DNA from 3 places in the Enterobacter pseudoroggenkampii genome. Region 3 is predicted to be linked to each of the others. Evidence: predicted binding sites of a transcription regulator. Region 3 holds the regulator's gene; each other region holds the start of a gene.
The links. The regulator PurR, encoded in region 3, represses purine synthesis genes. The targets are predictions, from matches to a motif close to CANGCAAACGTTTGCNTG.
Positions count from the first base shown of each region.

Region 1: the regulator PurR is predicted to act here: its motif matches at 3,727-3,744, upstream of cvpA (colicin V production protein).
Region 2: the regulator PurR is predicted to act here: its motif matches at 4,167-4,184, upstream of raiA (ribosome-associated translation inhibitor RaiA).

Region 1 covers NZ_JAPMLV010000001.1:2,463,365-2,469,781, reverse strand. The annotation lists gene OTG14_RS12035 (DedA family protein) at 1-477, shown strand, start outside; gene accD (acetyl-CoA carboxylase, carboxyltransferase subunit beta) at 632-1,537, shown strand; gene folC (bifunctional tetrahydrofolate synthase/dihydrofolate synthase) at 1,608-2,876, shown strand; gene dedD (cell division protein DedD) at 2,866-3,570, shown strand; gene cvpA (colicin V production protein) at 3,800-4,288, shown strand; gene purF (amidophosphoribosyltransferase) at 4,322-5,839, shown strand; gene OTG14_RS12005 (UbiX family flavin prenyltransferase) at 5,929-6,417, shown strand, end outside.
Region 2 covers NZ_JAPMLV010000004.1:3,905-10,321, reverse strand. The annotation lists gene aroF (3-deoxy-7-phosphoheptulonate synthase AroF) at 1-238, shown strand, start outside; gene tyrA (bifunctional chorismate mutase/prephenate dehydrogenase) at 250-1,371, shown strand; gene OTG14_RS16930 (SMP-30/gluconolactonase/LRE family protein) at 1,432-2,304, shown strand; gene pheA (bifunctional chorismate mutase/prephenate dehydratase) at 2,301-3,461, opposite strand; Phe leader region at 3,492-3,617, opposite strand; gene pheL (pheA operon leader peptide PheL) at 3,569-3,616, opposite strand; gene raiA (ribosome-associated translation inhibitor RaiA) at 3,728-4,069, opposite strand; gene bamD (outer membrane protein assembly factor BamD) at 4,338-5,075, opposite strand; gene rluD (23S rRNA pseudouridine(1911/1915/1917) synthase RluD) at 5,207-6,187, shown strand; gene yfiH (purine nucleoside phosphorylase YfiH) at 6,184-6,417, shown strand, end outside.
Region 3 covers NZ_JAPMLV010000001.1:1,099,243-1,105,659, forward strand. The annotation lists gene OTG14_RS05390 (riboflavin synthase) at 1-342, shown strand, start outside; gene cfa (cyclopropane fatty acyl phospholipid synthase) at 373-1,521, opposite strand; gene punC (purine nucleoside transporter PunC) at 1,820-3,019, opposite strand; gene punR (DNA-binding transcriptional activator PunR) at 3,134-4,045, shown strand; gene purR (HTH-type transcriptional repressor PurR) at 4,063-5,088, opposite strand; gene cydH (cytochrome bd-I oxidase subunit CydH) at 5,386-5,475, shown strand; gene OTG14_RS05420 (MFS transporter) at 5,639-6,417, shown strand, end outside.

The sequences.
Region 1 (6,417 bases), 1.4 Mb from region 3:
TCGGCGTTACCCACTAACGATCTGAACGTGCATCTTATGGTGGTGCTGATGGTGATTGCCGCTATTGTCGGTGATGCGGTCAACTACACGATTGGACGCGTATTCGGTGAGCGGCTGTTCAGCAATCCGGATTCGAAAATTTTCCGTCGCAGCTATTTAGACAAAACCCATGCGTTTTATGAACGCCATGGCGGAAAAACCATTATCCTTGCGCGCTTTGTGCCTATTGTGCGCACATTTGCACCGTTTGTGGCGGGAATGGGACATATGTCCTATCGTCATTTTGCCATGTATAACGTCGTGGGGGCGCTGCTGTGGGTACTGCTGTTTACCTATGCAGGCTACCTGTTTGGCGATCTCCCGGTGGTTCAGGAAAATCTTAAGTTACTGATTGTAGCGATTATTGTGCTTTCCGTACTGCCGGGCGTTATCGAAATTATTCGTCATAAACGTGCGGCGGCAAAACAAGCGAAGTAAATGCACGCTGGCGGTTCGACCACTTTTTTATCCAAAGTTTCGGGCTGTTATGTTTTAATGTGCAACATTCATGGTCTGTTGGAGGCAAAAATGGCATTATTCGCCTCTTATAGCAAAACTGGCAAACGACCAGGTTCAGGCAGAAAGGTTATCAATGAGCTGGATTGAACGAATTAAAAGTAACATTACCCCAACGCGTAAAGCGAGCATTCCTGAAGGGGTATGGACGAAGTGTGATAGCTGCGGTCAGGTTCTGTATCGCGCAGAGCTGGAGCGCAACCTTGAGGTGTGTCCGAAGTGTGACCACCATATGCGTATGTCGGCGCGCAACCGCCTGCATAGCCTGCTGGACGAAGGCTCTCTGGTAGAGCTGGGTAGCGAACTCGAGCCAAAAGACGTGCTGAAGTTCCGCGATTCCAAAAAATACAAAGATCGTCTGGCCTCTGCACAAAAAGAGACTGGCGAGAAAGACGCGCTGATCGTCATGAAAGGCACCCTGCATGAGATGCCGGTTGTTGCCGCTGCGTTTGAGTTCTCCTTTATGGGCGGCTCAATGGGCTCTGTGGTCGGTGCGCGCTTCGTGCGTGCCGTTGAGCAGGCGCTGGAAGACAACTGTCCGCTGATCTGCTTCTCTGCCTCCGGCGGTGCGCGTATGCAGGAAGCGCTGATGTCACTGATGCAGATGGCGAAAACCTCTGCTGCGCTGGCGAAGATGCAGGAGCGCGGTCTGCCGTATATCTCCGTGCTGACCGACCCAACCATGGGCGGCGTCTCCGCGAGCTTCGCAATGCTGGGCGATCTGAACATCGCTGAGCCAAAAGCGCTGATCGGCTTTGCGGGTCCTCGCGTTATCGAGCAGACCGTTCGTGAAAAACTGCCGCCGGGCTTCCAGCGCAGTGAGTTCCTCATCGAGAAAGGCGCCATCGACATGATCGTCCGCCGTCCGGAAATGCGCCTGAAGCTGGCGAGCATCCTGGCGAAGCTGATGAATCTGCCAGCGCCGAACCCGGATGAGCCGCGCGAAGGCGTGGTGGTACCGGATCAGGAACCCGAGGCCTGATAACTGAAAAGGGCAGGGCCGGTTGGCGCTGCCCTTTTGCTTTCTAATCTGTTAATGACAACCGGGCATTATGGAAAATAAAAGCATTCCCCAAGCCACGTCGCCCCTGGCCGCGTGGCTTTCTTATCTGGAAAACCTGCACAGTAAAACCATCGATATGGGGCTTGAGCGCGTAAGCCAGGTCGCCGCGCGTCTTGATGTGCTCAAACCGGCACCTTTCGTGTTCACCGTCGCGGGGACCAACGGTAAAGGTACGACCTGCCGCACGCTGGAATCTGTCCTGATGGCCGCAGGTTACAAAGTTGGCGTGTACAGCTCGCCACACCTGGTCCGCTACACCGAGCGCGTTCGTGTGCAGAACCGCGAACTGCCGGAATCGGCGCATACGGCGTCGTTCGCGGAAATTGAAGCCGCACGCGGTGAGATCTCATTAACCTATTTTGAATACGGTACCCTGTCGGCGCTGTGGCTGTTCAAACAGGCGCAGCTGGATGTGGTGATTCTTGAGGTTGGCCTCGGCGGACGGCTTGATGCGACCAATATGGTGGATGCGGACGTGGCGGTGGTCACCAGCATCGCGCTGGACCATATCGACTGGCTGGGACCGGATCGTGAAAGCATTGGCCGCGAGAAGGCCGGTATTTTCCGCGCAAATAAGCCCGCGGTGGTTGGCGAGCCGGATATGCCGCATACCATTGCTGACGTGGCGAACGAGAAGGGCGCGCGTCTGCTGCGCCGCGACGTTGACTGGCAGTACGAGGTCCAGGATAACGGCTGGCGCTTTAGCGACGCGCAGGGCGCGCTCGACAACCTGCCGCTGCCGCAGGTACCGCAGCCGAACGCGGCAACCGCGCTGGCGGCACTGCGCGCCAGTGGCCTCACGGTCAGCGAGCAGGCGATCCGCGACGGCATTAAGAATGCGCTGTTGCCCGGGCGTTTCCAGATCGTCAGCGAGTCACCGCGCCTGATTCTGGATGTGGCGCATAACCCCCATGCGGCGGCGTATCTCGCGGGACGTCTCAATTCGTTACCAAAAACCGGGCGCGTGCTGGCGGTTATCGGTATGCTTCATGATAAAGATATCGGCGGGACGCTGGCCTGCATGGAGAGTGTGGTCGATAGCTGGTATTGTGCTCCTCTGGAGGGGCCGCGCGGCGCGACGGCTGAGCAGTTGATGGAACATCTCGGTAAAGGCGCAATCTACAGTAGCGTGGCTCAGGCCTGGCATGCCGCGATGGCGGATGCTAAACCAGAAGATACCGTGCTGGTGTGTGGGTCATTCCACACGGTGGCACATGTCATGGAAGTGATGGACGCGGGGAGAACCGGTGGCGAGTAAGTTTCAGAACCGTTTAACAGGAACCATTGTGCTGGTCGCGCTCGGGGTGATTATTCTCCCGGGTCTGCTCGACGGGCAGAAAAAGCATTATCAGGATGAGTTTGCCGCTATTCCGCTGGTGCCGAAGCCGGGTGACCGCGATGAGCCGGATATGCTGCCTGCGGCGACGCAGGCGCTGCCTGCTCAGCCGCCGGAAGGGGCGGCGGAAGAGGTGCGTGCAGGCGATGCCGCCGCACCATCGCTCGATCCGTCTCGCCTGGCGGCAGCGAGCAACAGCGATATCGATCCGGTGCCGGTCGAGCAGCCTAAACCGGTTGAAAAACCGAAGCCGGTTGAGAAGCCGCAGCCGCAGCCGAAACCGCAGCGGGATAAAGCCGCAGAACAGCTAGCCGCGGCGTCAGAGACACCTCCGCCAGCAAAACCGGCGCAGCAGGATGCCGCTGCCCCAACGGGTAAAGCCTACGTGGTGCAGCTTGGTGCGCTGAAAAACGCCGATAAGGTCAACGAGGTCGTGAGCAAACTGCGCAGTGCGGGATATCGTGTTTACACTTCACCTTCCACGCCGGTGCAGGGTAAAATTACCCGTATCCTCGTGGGGCCAGAAGCGTCCAAAGATAAGCTTAAAGGTTCGCTCGGTGAGCTGAAGCAGATCTCCGGCCTGAGCGGTGTGGTGATGGGCTACAGCGCGAACTGATAAGATCTTACCCATTCCCGGAATGGTTTGCTCCCTCTCCCTTGAGGGAGAGGGTTGGGGTGAGGGGGGAGCAGACGTCCACAGAGACGTCAAATGGACCGTGGCGTTGAACATTTTTTCAGCGCCTTTTTTATTTACGCGCGGGAAGGAAATCCCTACGCAAACGTTTTCTTTTTCTGTTAGAATTCGCCCCGAACTGGATGACAGGGCGTTAAATCGTGGGACACATATGGTCTGGATTGATTACGCCATCATTGCGGTGATTGGTTTTTCCTGTCTGGTTAGCCTGATCCGTGGCTTTGTTCGTGAAGCGTTATCGCTGGTGACATGGGGTTGTGCTTTCTTTGTTGCCAGTCATTACTACACTTACCTGTCTGTCTGGTTCACGGGCTTTGAAGATGAACTGGTCCGAAATGGAATCGCTATCGCGGTGCTGTTTATCGCAACGCTGATTGTCGGCGCTATCGTGAATTACGTGATAGGTCAGCTGGTCGAGAAAACCGGTCTGTCAGGAACGGACAGGGTGCTCGGGATCTGTTTCGGGGCATTACGAGGCGTGCTGATTGTGGCCGCGATCCTGTTCTTCCTGGATACCTTCACCGGGTTCTCCAAAAGCGAAGACTGGCAAAAATCGCAGCTCATTCCAGAGTTCAGCTTCATCATCAGATGGTTCTTTGACTATCTGCAAAGCTCGTCAAGTTTTTTGCCCAGGGCATAAACCCTGAGATGTGGCTTAACGAGGAAAAGACGAATGTGCGGTATTGTCGGTATCGCCGGTTTCATGCCGGTAAACCAGTCGATTTATGACGCGTTAACGGTGCTTCAGCACCGTGGGCAGGATGCTGCGGGTATCATCACCATTGATGCAAACAACTGCTTCCGTTTACGCAAGGCGAATGGCCTGGTAAACGATGTGTTTGAAGCCCGCCATATGCAGCGTCTGCAAGGTAATATGGGGATCGGTCACGTTCGTTATCCTACTGCTGGCAGTTCCAGCGCCTCTGAGGCACAGCCTTTCTACGTCAACTCACCGTATGGCATTACCCTTGCTCATAACGGAAACCTGACCAACGCGCATGAGCTGCGTAAAAAGCTGTTCGAAGAGAAACGTCGCCACATTAACACCACCTCTGATTCTGAAATCCTGCTCAATGTGTTCGCCAGCGAGCTGGATAACTTCCGTCACTATCCGCTGGAAGCAGACAACATTTTTGCCGCGATTGCCGCGACAAACCGTCAGATCCGCGGCGCGTACGCCTGCGTTGCGATGATCATCGGTCACGGTATGGTCGCCTTCCGCGATCCTAACGGCATTCGTCCGCTGGTGCTCGGTAAGCGCGACCTCGGCGATGGCCGTACTGAATATATGGTTGCCTCTGAGAGCGTGGCGCTGGATACCCTGGGCTTCGAATTCCTGCGCGACGTTGCGCCGGGCGAAGCGGTCTACATCACCGAGAAGGGCCAGCTGTTTACCCGCCAGTGTGCCGACAACCCGGTCAGCAACCCGTGCCTGTTTGAATACGTTTACTTTGCCCGTCCGGATTCCTTCATCGACAAGATTTCCGTCTACAGCGCGCGCGTCAACATGGGCACCAAGCTGGGCGAGAAGATTGCCCGCGAGTGGGACGATCTCGACATCGACGTGGTGATTCCTATCCCGGAGACCTCCTGCGATATCGCGCTGGAGATCGCCCGCATTCTGGACAAGCCATACCGTCAGGGCTTCGTGAAGAACCGCTACGTTGGCCGCACCTTTATCATGCCGGGGCAGCACCTGCGTCGTAAGTCCGTGCGCCGCAAGCTGAACGCCAACCGCGCGGAATTCCGCGACAAGAACGTTCTGCTGGTGGATGACTCCATTGTTCGCGGCACCACCTCTGAGCAGATTATCGAGATGGCGCGCGAAGCGGGTGCGAAGAAAGTCTATCTGGCCTCTGCTGCGCCGGAGATTCGCTTCCCGAACGTGTACGGCATCGATATGCCAACCGCCAACGAGCTGATCGCTCACGGCCGTGAAGTGGATGAAATTCGTCAGATTATCGGTGCCGACGGCCTGATTTTCCAGGATCTGAACGATCTCATCGACGCGGTGCGTGCCGAGAACCCGGAAATTCAGCAGTTTGAATGCTCCGTGTTCAACGGTATTTACGTGACCAAAGACGTTGACCAGCAGTACCTCGACTATCTTGATTCGCTGCGCAACGACGATGCGAAAGCCGTCCAGATGCAGAACGATCTCGAAAGTTTAGAGATGCACAACGAAGGTTGATGCTCCGGCAGGTGAGGGCGAATGCCCTCACTTGCAACTCCCCGCAAAATCCTGCACAGTCTGCCCTGAAATCAGTAAGGGCGAAAATCATGAAACGACTCATTGTTGGGCTCAGCGGCGCCAGCGGCGCGATTTACGGCGTACGTCTGTTACAGGTTCTGCGTAACGTGGCGGAAGTCGAGACCCATCTGGTGATGAGCCAGGCGGCGCGGCAGACCCTCTCTCTGGAAACCGATCTCTCCCTGCGCGATGTTCAGGCACTGGCGGACGTGGTTCACGATGCCCGTGATATCGCCGCCAGCATCTCCTCAGGCTCGTTTAAAACGGCTGGCATGGTTATCCTGCCCTGTTCCATTAAAACCCTCTCCGGCATTGTGAACAGCTATACCGATACCCTGGTAACGCGCGCGGCGGATGTGGTGCTGAAGGAGCGTCGTCCTCTGGTGCTCTGCGTGCGGGAAACGCCGCTGCACCTTGGCCACCTGCGTTTGATGACCCAGGCCGCGGAGCTGGGAGCCATCATCATGCCGCCGGTACCGGCATTTTATCATCGCCCGACCTCGCTGGATGACGTGATT
Region 2 (6,417 bases), on a different contig from region 3:
CCAGCCAGCGGTTGCGGAATCCGTGGTCGCACAGATCAAAGATGGCAATCGTTCGATTATCGGTCTGATGATTGAGAGCAATATTCATGAAGGCAATCAGTCGTCTGAACAACCGCGCAGTGCCATGAAGCACGGCGTCTCCGTGACGGATGCCTGCATCAGCTGGGAGACCACCGATGCGCTGCTGCGTGAGATCCACAAAGATTTGAACGGCCAGCTGGCGACGCGTCTGGCTTAAGAGGTTTAGTTATGGTTGCTGAATTGACCGCACTGCGCGATCAAATTGATGAAGTGGATAAGGCGCTGCTGGATCTGCTGGCGCGCCGTATGGCGCTGGTTGCCGAAGTGGGTGAGGTGAAAAGCAAATACGGCTTGCCGATTTACGTCCCGGAGCGCGAAGCCTCCATGCTGGCCTCCCGTCGCAAAGAGGCGCAGGCGCTGGGCGTTTCGCCGGACCTGATAGAAGATGTTCTGCGTCGCGTGATGCGGGAGTCCTATTCCAGCGAAAACGACAAGGGTTTTAAAACTCTCTGCCCGTCCCTGCGTCCGGTGGTGATTGTCGGTGGTGCAGGGCAGATGGGGCGTCTGTTTGAAAAAATGCTGACGCTGTCTGGCTATCAGGTGCGCATTCTGGAAAAAGAGGACTGGGCGCAGGCACCGGAACTCATGAAAGATGCCGGGATGGTTATCGTCAGCGTGCCGATCCACGTGACGGAGCAGATCATCGAAAAGCTGCCTCCTTTGCCGAAAGATTGCATCCTGGTGGATCTGGCCTCTGTCAAAAATGGTCCGCTACAGGCCATGCTGGCTGCACATACCGGCCCGGTGCTGGGCCTGCACCCAATGTTTGGCCCGGACAGCGGCAGCCTGGCTAAGCAGGTGGTGGTTTACTGCGATGGCCGTCAGCCGGAAGCCTATCAGTGGTTCCTGGAACAGATTCAGGTATGGGGTGCGCGACTGCACCGCATCAGCGCGGTCGAGCACGATCAGAACATGGCGTTCATTCAGGCGCTGCGCCACTTTGCGACGTTTGCCTACGGCCTGCATCTGGCGGAAGAGAACGTGCAGCTTGAACAACTGCTGGCACTCTCTTCACCGATCTATCGTCTGGAGCTGGCGATGGTCGGCCGCCTGTTCGCGCAGGATCCGCAGCTTTACGCGGACATTATTATGTCCTCCGAGAACAACCTGGCGCTGATCAAGCGCTACTATCAGCGCTTTGGGGAAGCCATTACGCTGCTGGAGCACGGAGACAAGCAGGCGTTTATCGACAGCTTCCGCAAGGTCGAGCACTGGTTTGGCGATTACGCGCAGCGTTTCCAGAGTGAGAGCCGGACGCTGTTGCGCCAGGCAAATGACAGTCGCCAGTAATGCGATGATGTATATACTGAAAGCCAGCATTGCTGGCTTTTTTCATTTTGGGGAACTGTCATGGCCGAACCGCAGCTGCTGTTGAATTACACCGGGCATTTGCCTGAATGCCCGACGTGGAGCGCCGACGAGCACGCGCTCTACTGGGCCGATATTCTGGAAGGAGAGATCCACCGCTACCATCTGCCGACGGCGGAACACACCGTGCTTTCTTTCCACGAGGAGGTGGGCTGTTTCGCGCTGCGCGAGCGCGGCGGGTTTATCGTCGCCATGCGCAATGGCATCTGGCTTGCCGATAAGCATGGCCTTCTGCAGCGCAAGGTGTGCGACAACCCCTCTAACCCGCAGCTGGCGCGTTTTAACGATGGGGGTACCGACCATCAGGGCCGGTTCTATGCGGGCACGTTCTGGGGGCCGGGAGATTACAACGGCGCCCTGCTGATGCGCATCGACAACGACCTGACGCCGAAGGTGATCCAGTGCGATATTCACGGGCACAACGGCTTAGCGTTTAGCCCGGATAAGCAGTGGATGTTTACCTCAGACACGCCAAACGGTGTGATTTACCGTACGCCGCTTGATGAGCAGGGCGAACCCGGCAGGCGCGAGGTGTTTCGTCAGTTTAAAGAGGGCGAAGGGATACCAGACGGCGCGGCGATGGACGTGGATGGCTGCTACTGGAGCGCGCTGTTTGACGGCTGGCGCATCGCGCGTTTTTCACCGCAAGGGGAGCAACTGGAAGAATACCGCATGCCGGTACGTTGCCCGACGATGGTTTGCTTTGGCGGCGATGATATGAAAACGCTGTTTATTACCACCACGCGGGAAAATATGGATGCGGAGGAGGTGGCGAAATATCCGCTCTCCGGCGCCATCTTCACCCTGCCGGTTAACGTGGCAGGGATGAAGAAAAGCCGTTTTATCGAACGTTAGATCGGATCGACCGGCACCACGTTTTCGCTCGGATAGCAGCCCAGCACTTTCATGGAACGCGTGATCTCGCCCAGCTCGCGCAGGGCTTTCTGCATGGAAGCAGATTCCAGGTTGGCCTGGATATCGAGGTAGAACATTTCTTCCCACGGGTTACCGTGGATTGGGCGCGATTCCAGCCGGGTCATGATCAGGTTGTGATTACGCAGTACCAGCAGGGCTTCAACCAGCGCACCGGCCTGTTGGCCGGTGGCCATCAGCAGCGTGGTTTTGGCCGGTACCTGGTCAGACACATTGATTGCCTTGCGGGCCAGCACCACGAAGCGGGTAATGTTTTGCGTCTGGTTTGCCAGGTTGCGTTCCAGCACCTGTAAACCATACAGCGCGCCGCCCGCTTCGCTGCCGAGCGCCGCGACGGTGGGAGAGTTCGCCTGGGCGACTTTTTCCATCGCCGCCGAGGTGCTTTCGGTGTACTCAATTTTCCAGTTCGGATAGCGGTTCAGGAACTGGCTGCACTGCTGGAACGGCTGCGGGTGGCTGTAGACGGTTTCGATCGTGTTCAGGTCCGTTGAACCGGAGACCAGCACGCAGTGATCGATAGGGATCGTCAGCTCGCCGACCAGCGACAGGCTGGTGTGCTGCAGCAAGTCGTAGACGTCGTTGATGGCGCCGGAGCTGGTGTTTTCAATCGGCACCACGGCGTAATCCGCCTGGCCGGTTTCGACCTGGTTAAAAATGTCGGCAAACTTCGCACAGCCGCTCTCAATAAACTCTTCGAAATGGCGTGCGGCATACTGACGTGCGGCCAGGTGAGAATAAGAGCCCTTGGGCCCGAGGAAGGCGATACGCGCAGAATGCGGATTGGTTTTATTGAGATGCTGCTGGAGTAGCGCTTGCTGGGTGAGAACGGAATCTTCGATGATGAGCTGGAACAACCGGGTAATGTAGTGGGCATCGAGGTGATGCGCTTTGCCGAGCTGAATGAGACGTTCCAGCAGATCCCGCTCGCGGTCGATATCACGGACCGGACGATGGGAGTCCAGCTTGGCTTTGCCCACTTCAACGGCAAGGGCGCGGCGTTCGGCCAGCAGCGCCAGCAGTTTCTCATCCAGCGCGCTGATTTTTACGCGCAGATCCAGTAACGGGTTTTCCGGTGTCATAGTGTTGCCTGTCTCATTTTATCGTTATCAATAAAAAAGGCCCCCCGGTGTGGGAGGCCTTGTTGTTCGTCTTCGCATTCTTTATCACACGACGAAACGCCTCCCGTTCAGGGGAAGGTAAAAAAGAATGCGAAGAAGAACGGCGTAAGTTTCATAAAGTCATCCTGTGAGTGATACCGTTAAAGTACCCGTACTGTTTTCACCCTGTCAATAAAAAACAAAAAACGCGCCCGAAGGCGCGTTGGCGGTACACTCAATTTAAAGGATTACTCTTCTTCAACTTCTTCCGCGAAGCTGGCGTCTTTCACCGATGTTGCGGCGCGACGGGCTTCACCTTTGTGTTGCACTTTATTGAGCTGCCGTTCCAGCTTGTTGATCAAATCGTTAATAGCGGTGTACATATCCTCGTGTTTTGCGCTGGCGACCAGATGGCCGTTTGGAGTATTGATAGTTGCGTCAGCGATGAAACCCTGCGGCTCCTTGGACAGGATGATATGTGGATTAATCAAATGTGTTTGCCATTTATCCAGTTTGGCGAGACGGTCTGCGACGTGCTGGCGAATTGCCGGAGTAATTTCCATTTGTTTACTGGTAATGTTCATTGTCATAAATTTTACCTCTTGTCTTTCCGTCTTGGTGATTCCAGCATACCCGACCTAATGTCAAAATGTGTGATTTAGATCACGTTATTTTGTCGGTTTTTGTCAGGGAATCTTTTTTGTGAGGCAGGGCAGGAAGAGGTGAGATTTACCTTGTAGAAGGCATAAATTGGGGCCATAGTTGACAGGATGTGTTGAGGCTAGCGCGCTTCAGCGACGCTCAGAAACGAATAAAAAAACGGCAGCCCGAAGGCTGCCGTTTTGCATTGAGGCAAAATCAGGTGTTGCTGCTGTTCGCGGCGATGATTTTCGCCACTTTTTCAGCCTGAGCGGTCATCTGCATCTGACGGTAAGCATTTTCCATCAGCTTCAGGCCGTCACGCGTTGCCTGAGTATCCGGGTAATCACGCAGCATACCTTCTACGCGGTTAACCACGGCAACCCATGCGCCACGGCGGGTATAGTATTCCGCCACGGAGTATTCATATTTCGCCAGACGATCTTTCAGGAACACCAGACGCTTGGTGGCGTCGGTCACGTACTGACTGTTCGGATAGCCGCGCACCAGTTTGGAGAAGTCATTGAAGGCATCACGCGCATGCTGTGGGTCACGGTCGGAACGATCCACGCCGAAGAAGCCCTGCAGCGCACTGTCGTCCAGCGCCATGTTGGTAAGACCGCGCATGTACATCACGTAGTCGATGTTAGGATGAGTCGGGTTCAGACGCATGAAACGATCGATGGTTGCCTGAGCCAGCGGCAGATCGGCATTTTTATAGTATGCGTAGATGAGATCTAACTGTACCTGCTGCGAATACGGACCAAATGGATAGCGATTATCCAACGCTTCCAGTTGCGTTATCGCCTGTTTCCAGTTACCGTCCTGCAACTTTTGTTGTGCAGTCGCATAGATTTCATTCGGCGGATTGTCAGGGACCTGTTCATTTGAACCGGAGCAGCCCACCAAAGCCAGGCTCAACGTGGCCGCTGCCACCAGATATTTCATGCGCGTCATGACGTTTTGACTTTCCTCAAATGTTTGTCCGGGAGAAACTCTGTTCCTGCTCCCGATTAAGACCAGCTACAATAGCACACTATATTAAACGGCAAAGCCGTAAAACCCAACGTTAAACGAAGAAGCAGTTTATGGCACAACGAGTAGAACTCACCGCAACAGTCTCCGAAAATCAGCTCGGTCAACGCTTAGATCAGGCTTTGGCCGAATTGTTCCCTGATTATTCGCGTTCACGCATAAAAGAATGGATCCTTGACCAGCGCGTGCTGGTAAACGGCAAGATCTGGGACAAACCAAAAGAGAAAGTGTTAGGTGGGGAAGCTGTCGCCATCAATGCTGAAATCGAAGAGGAAATCCGCTTCGAGCCGCAGGATATCCCACTGGACATCGTCTATGAAGATGATGACATTCTGGTGATCAACAAGCCGCGAGACCTGGTTGTTCATCCGGGCGCGGGGAACCCTGACGGTACGGTACTTAACGCACTTCTCCATTACTATCCACCGATTGCGGATGTCCCGCGCGCGGGCATCGTGCACCGTCTGGATAAAGACACCACGGGTTTGATGGTGGTGGCGAAGACCGTTCCTGCTCAGACACGTCTGGTGGAGTCGCTGCAGCTGCGCGAAATCACCCGTGAGTATGAAGCGGTAGCCATTGGGCATATGACCTCTGGCGGAACGGTGGAGGAGCCTATCAGCCGTCACCCAACCAAGCGTACCCATATGTCGGTGCATCCGATGGGTAAACCGGCGGTGACGCACTATCGCATTATGGAACACTTCCGTATTCATACGCGCCTGCGTCTGCGTCTGGAAACCGGGCGTACTCACCAGATCCGCGTGCATATGGCTCACATTACCCATCCGCTGGTGGGCGATCAGGTCTACGGTGGCCGTCCGCGTCCGCCTAAAGGCGCATCGGATGAGTTCATCAGCGTATTGCGTAAATTCGATCGTCAGGCGCTGCACGCGACCATGCTGCGTCTTTACCATCCTATCACCGGCATTCAGATGGAGTGGCATGCGCCTATCCCTCAGGATATGGTGGATCTTATTGACGCCATGCGTGCTGATTTCGAAGAACATAAGGATCAAGTGGACTGGTTATGACCAAACTGATTGTCCCGGAGTGGCCATTGCCTGCTGGCGTGGCTGCCTGCAGTTCAACCCGCACTGGCGGTGTTAGCCAGGGCGCGTGGGAGTCATTGAACCTCGGTGTGCACTGTGGTGACAACCTGGAACACGTGGAAGAGAACCGCAGGCGTCTGTTTGCTGCGGGGAACTTGCCGTCGAAGCCGGTCTGGCTGGAACAGGTTCACGGCAAGGCGGTGCTGAAGTTG
Region 3 (6,417 bases):
GGGCACATCATGACCACTGCCGAAGTGGCGAAAATCGTGACCTCGGAAAATAACCGTCAAATCTGGTTTAAAATGCAGGATCCGTCATTAATGAAATACATCCTCTATAAAGGATTTATTGGCATCGATGGGATTAGCCTGACGGTGGGGGAAGTGACGCCAACGCGTTTTTGCGTGCATTTAATTCCTGAAACGCTGCAGCGCACCACGCTGGGCGCCAAAAAACTGGGGCATCGCGTGAATATCGAAATCGATCCGCAAACCCAGGCGGTGGTGGATACGGTTGAGCGCGTGCTGGCAGCAAAAGAAGCCGCAATAATAAAGACCACTGAAGAAGAATAAAAAATAACCCCGGATATCCGGGGTTATTTTTTAGCGTGCGACACGCAGTCCGTGTTCAATCCCCCGGCTGAATACCACCTGCCAGAGCTGAATATCCCGTGCGCGAAACGCCCCCGCGCAGGCATTCAGATAATAGCTAAACATCCGTTTGAATCGTTCAGAATAGTTGCCCGCAATCTCAGGCCAGGTCTCCTGAAAACGCGCATGCCATGCCATCAACGTGGTGTCGTAATCCGCGCCAAAGTTATGCCAGTCTTCCATCACAAAATGGGATTCGCTGGCGTTGGCAATCTGGCGAACGGACGGTAAACAGCCATTCGGAAAGATGTATTTATTGATCCACGGGTCAACGTTATTGTCGGTCCGCTTAGAGCCGATGGTGTGCAGCAGGAAGATGCCGTCCGGTTTCAGATTACGATCCACCACCTCAAAATAGGTGTCGTAGTTTTTTGGCCCCACGTGCTCGAACATGCCGACGGAAACGACCCGGTCAAACTGTTCATTCAGATCACGGTAATCCTGCAGCCGGATATCCACATCGAGACCCTGGCAGCGCTCCCGCGCCATTTTTTGCTGTTCCGCTGAAATCGTGACGCCCACTACGCTGACGCCATAGTGCTTCGCCATAAAATACGCCAGCCCACCCCAGCCGCAGCCGATATCCAGCACGCGCATGCCGGGCTGTAGCTGCAGCTTCTCGCTAATCAGACGCAGCTTTGCCTGCTGTGCTTCCTCAAGCGTCGACGCGTCTTTCCAGTAGGCGCAGGAGTACTGCATGAACGGGTCCAGCATACGGCTGAACAGGTCATTGCCGAGATCGTAATGCTCTTTGCCGACGATCCACGCGCGTTTTTTACTTTGCAGATTGAACAGTCGGGCAGAGGCGACGCGCAGGGTGTCTTTCAGATTGCGCGGGAGTTGGTTTTCCAGACCGGCACGCAGCACGCTGGCAAAAAAGGTATCCAGACGTTCGCACTCCCACCAGCCGTCCATATAGCTTTCTCCCAGGCCTAACGATCCCTCCCGCAATACGCGTTTAAAAAAGTCGGGATGTTTAACCTGAGGATCGGATGGCGATGATCCATTGATAGTGATGCCTGCTCGACCTAACAGTTCACTGACGATCCGGGACCAGTTATCGTCCGGAACGCTGACTTCTTCTATACACGATGAACTCATAGCTTCTCCATCACCCTGATGTGATCAGAACCTTCAAACAGCGTAGACGCTTTTTTTGGTTTGTGAGAAATCTCACGGTAAATACCGCGAGGCTAATATCCGACGTAGAACAGAGGAAGGGAGATAACCCTTGCCGAAATGCCTTCCATGGTAAAACGGGAGCGCTCCGGCTCCCGTTAACACTTAATATTTATCGTATTTAATCGAACCAAATTTAGTATAGGCCTCAAAATTTGGTGATTCAATAGAAAATTGTTAGCAACCTAATCACTGAAATGTAACATGATTTCTGGCGCAATCAGGCATGTGAGGTTTCCACCTGAGCGCCGCTATCCTGCTCACGCTGCGCGGAGGCCTGCATGCGATAGCCCATCACCGCCAGCGCAACGGTGACCAGCATCACGCTGGTGGTGGTTAACAGCGGCGTCGCAATCAGCGCCGAGACCACCAGGCTTGCCAGGAAGCACAGACCCAACTGCAGGGTATTTTGCAGCGCGGCGGCGCGGCCTGTCGCCTGCGGGAACGGACGTAACGCTTGTGCCACCACGATCGGGTAAATCGCCCCGTTCGCCACGGCCATCACGCAGAAGGGGATCAAAATTTCAGCCAGGCCCGCGCCCGGAATAAACCCGACGGCCCAGGTGCCGATGACGCTCAGCGCATACAGCACCAGCAGCCATGGCAGCATCTGCTGACCTTCCCATTTTTGCAGCGCCGCGCGACAGCCGTACCCGCCCACCAGGAAGGCGATAGTCTGCGGAACATAGCTCAAACCGATGGCCGCCGGGCTGTAGCCCATATCGTGCAGAATGAACGGCGAGCCGGTAAGCCACGCGAAGAAGCTGGCCGAACAGGCGGCGTAAATCAGGACATTGCCGCGATACGCTTTGGCGCTCAGCAGGGAGGTGAAGGTAATCGGCTTCGCATCCGCATGCGCCTCTTTTTTATGCGCGGGCTTAAGGGCAAACGCCGGCAGCATCAGTACCAGCGTGATGGCAAACAGCGTGGCAAAAATGGCCTGCCAGTCAAAGTGCGCGAGGATCCAGCTGCCCAGCAGCGGAGCCAGGGCAGGGGAAAGACCCACCAGCGGCATAATGGTGGCGAAAATACGGTTTGTGCGGTTAGCCGGATAGTAGTCGGTCACCAGCGCCTGCCAGGTCACCGCCGCAGCACAGACGCCCACGGCCTGAATAAAGCGCAACACCAGCAGCCAGGTGGCATCGCGCACCCACAGCATCCCCAGGCAGCCCACGGCAAAAATGGCCAGACCCAGCAGCAGTACCGGTTTACGACCAAAGCGATCCGAGAGCGGTCCCCACAGGAGCTGCGCGAAAGCGAAACCGGCAAGGAACAGGCTCAGGCTGGCGCTGATGGCCGCCGCAGGGGTTTGCAGGTCTTCCTGCATCGCGGCAAACGCGGGCAGGTACATGTCGGTGGCCAAAAAGCCCAGCACGCTTAAGCCGCCGAGCCAGACTAAAAATCCTTTCCTGGGTTGCATTCTCTTATTCTCCTGAGGAGGCAGGTGTACGTTGGCGCAGAGTGTAGGGAGTGCAAAGCCGCTTGTGAAACGCTAATATTTGGCGGGTGCATTCAAATTTTTTGCAGGCAGAAAATGTGGTCAGATTATTCTCTTGAAGTGGTCGATGCTGTCGCGCGTAACGGCAGCTTTAGCGGTGCAGCGCAGGAGCTGCACCGCGTCCCTTCGGCCATCAGCTACACGGTGCGTCAGTTGGAGGAGTGGCTGGCGGTTCCGCTGTTTGAGCGGCGCCATCGTGATGTGGAATTAACGCCCGCAGGGGCGTGGTTTTTGAAGGAAGGGCGTTCTGTTATCAAAAAAATGCAGATCACCCGCGAACAGTGTCAGCAGATCGCTAACGGCTGGCGGGGGCATCTTTCCATCGCGGTGGATAACATCGTTAAGCCGGAACGTACCCGGCAGATGATCGTCGATTTCTATCGTCATTTTTCAGATGTCGAGCTGCGGGTCTCGCAGGAGGTGTTCAACGGCGTCTGGGATGCGCTGGCGGACGGCAGGGCAGAGATGGCAATCGGGGCCACGCAGGCGATCCCGGTCGGGGGACGTTACGCCTTTCGCGATATGGGGATGCTGAGCTGGAAGTGCGTGGTGGCAAGCGATCATCCGCTGGCGGCGATGGAGGGGCCGCTCAGCGATGATACGCTACGCAACTGGCCGTCGCTGGTGCTGGAGGATACCTCCCGTTCATTGCCTAAGCGTATCACCTGGCTTCTGGACAACCAGCGGCGGGTGGTGGCCCCTGACTGGGAATCGTCGGCGACGTGCCTCAGCGCCGGACTGTGCGTCGCGATGGTGCCCGTTCATTTCGCGCGTCCGCGCATCGATACCGGAGAGTGGGTTGAGCTGACGCTGGAGAATCCGTTCCCGGATGCGGCCTGCTGCCTGACCTGGCAGCAAAGTGATGTCTCGCCTGCGATGGCCTGGCTGCTGGATTATCTGGGAGACAGCGAAACGCTAAACCGGGAATGGTTACGGGAGCCAGCATAGCTGGCCCCGTAAAGCGATTAACGACGGTAGTCGCGGAACGGACCGTCCGCAACGGAACGGCGTTCGATAAGACGCGGGTGAACTTCAATGGACTGCGACTCTTCACGTTTGTTGACGATCCTGTCCATCAGCATATTGAAGGCCGTTTCGCCCAGCGAATCTTTCGGCTGGTGAATGGTGGTCAACGCTGGCGTGAAGAAACGCGCGTTACGCACGTTGTCATACCCGATCACGGAAATATCCTGCGGTACGCGCAGACCCAGCTCGTCGGCAGCGCAGAGCGCGCCCATAGCCATGATGTCACCCCCGCAGAAAACGGCGGTCGGACGGTGTGGCTGGGAGACGATCTGCTGCATTGCGCGGTAGCCCGACTCCGGCTCAAAGTCGCCCTGCACAATCCAGTTTTCCGGCACGTTGATCAGCGCTTCTTCCATCGCTTTCATAAAACCGGCCAGACGGCCCGCGCCGGTGTTGCGCTCCAGCGGACCGGGGATCACGCCAATCTCGCGGTGACCGCGTTCGATCAGATAACGACCGGCCATATAGCCGCCTTCAAAGGCATTATCGATAACGGAATCAGTGAAATCCGCGCGCGCTTCACCCCAGTCCATGACCACCATGGGAATATGGCGATACTCTTCGAGCATCGACAGCACGGATTCCGGGTACTCGGAACACATTACCAGCAGGCCATCAACGCGCTTTTGCGCCATCATCGACAGGTAGGCGCGCTGTTTTTCAATGCTGTTCCACGCGTTGCCCAGAATCAGGGTATAACCTTTCTGGAAGCAGTTTTTCTCAACCGCTTCAATGATCTCGGCAAAATAGGCCGCTTCACTGCTGGTGGCCAGCAATCCAATGGACTTGGTGTGATTAACCTTGAGGCTGCGCGCAACCGCACTTGGCGAATAGTGCAGCTCTTTGATCGCTGCCCAGACGGCGTTGCGCGTCTCTTCCGCCACAAAGCGGGTTTTGTTAATTACATGTGATACGGTTGTAGTGGAAACGTTTGCGCGTTTTGCTACGTCTTTAATTGTTGCCATTAAATGTCACTCCAGACCATATCCTAAACTCCTGAAAAACTTGAAGGTAAACGTTTGCCTTCTCTCACCCTTATCACGCAATCTTGAATTGCGGCACGCCGGGAAAACGACACGGGACGTCAGGAGGGGGTCAATGGCCGGTACGCTAATAAATTTAGCGTGGAATTTTGTCCTATCTTGATGAAAAGGGGAAGAGGTAAAGTGTTTATCAGCCTAAATCCAGGAAGATTTTTGACGTAAATTATGCAAAAATGAGCAGGCTCACTTTTCGTGGGGGGATTAAAAGGAGAAAAATTGATGAGTTCCGATCTGAAGTTTTCGCTGTTCACCACCGTTATTGTGCTGGCTCTGATTGTCGCGGCCGGTCTGACGGCTGCGCTGCACTGATTTACGTGGAGGGAGAGCCTTCTCCCTCCCGATCGACCCGATTGTTACTTCTCTGGCAAAAATCTTTTGCCATTTTGTTAACTTCTCATTTTTTGTGATTGATGTCATGCTTTCCGCTTCTTTGTTCTGTGTCACCACATGACACGGCATCCGGAGTTGACGCATGAAAATCAATTTTCCCCTGCTGGCCCTGGCGATTGGCGCTTTTGGGATTGGCACTACTGAATTCTCCCCGATGGGGTTACTGCCCGTCATCGCCCGCGGCGTGGATGTCTCGATCCCTGCGGCAGGGATGTTAATCAGCGCCTATGCTATCGGCGTGATGGTGGGGGCGCCGCTGATGACGCTTCTCCTTTCGCACCGCGCGCGCCGCAATGCGCTGATTTTCCTGATGGCGATTTTCACCCTGGGCAACGTGCTTTCGGCCATTGCGCCGGACTACACCACGCTGATGTTGTCGCGTATTCTGACCAGCCTTAACCACGGCGCGTTCTTCGGGCTGGGATCGGTCGTGGCTGCCAGCGTGGTGCCAAAACATAAGCAGGCCAGCGCCGTAGCCACCATGTTTATGGGGCTAACGATTGCCAACATTGGCGGGGTGCCTGCGGCAACCTGGTTGGGCGAGGTTATTGGCTGGCGGATGTCATTCCTGGCGACGGCTGGACTGGGCGTGGTCGCGATGGTGGCGCTGTTCTTCTCCCTGCCGAAAGGCAGCGCGGGTGAACGTCCTGACGTGCGCAGAGAGCTGTCGGTGCTGGTGCGCCCGCAGGTGCTCTCCGCGCTGCTCACCACCGTGCTGGGGGCAGGGGCGATGTTTACCCTCTACACCTATATTTCACCGGTATTGCATGACATCACCCACGCAACGCCTCTCTTTGTGACCGCGATGCTGGTACTGATTGGCGTGGGCTTCTCGATTGGCAACTATCTCGGTGGGAAATT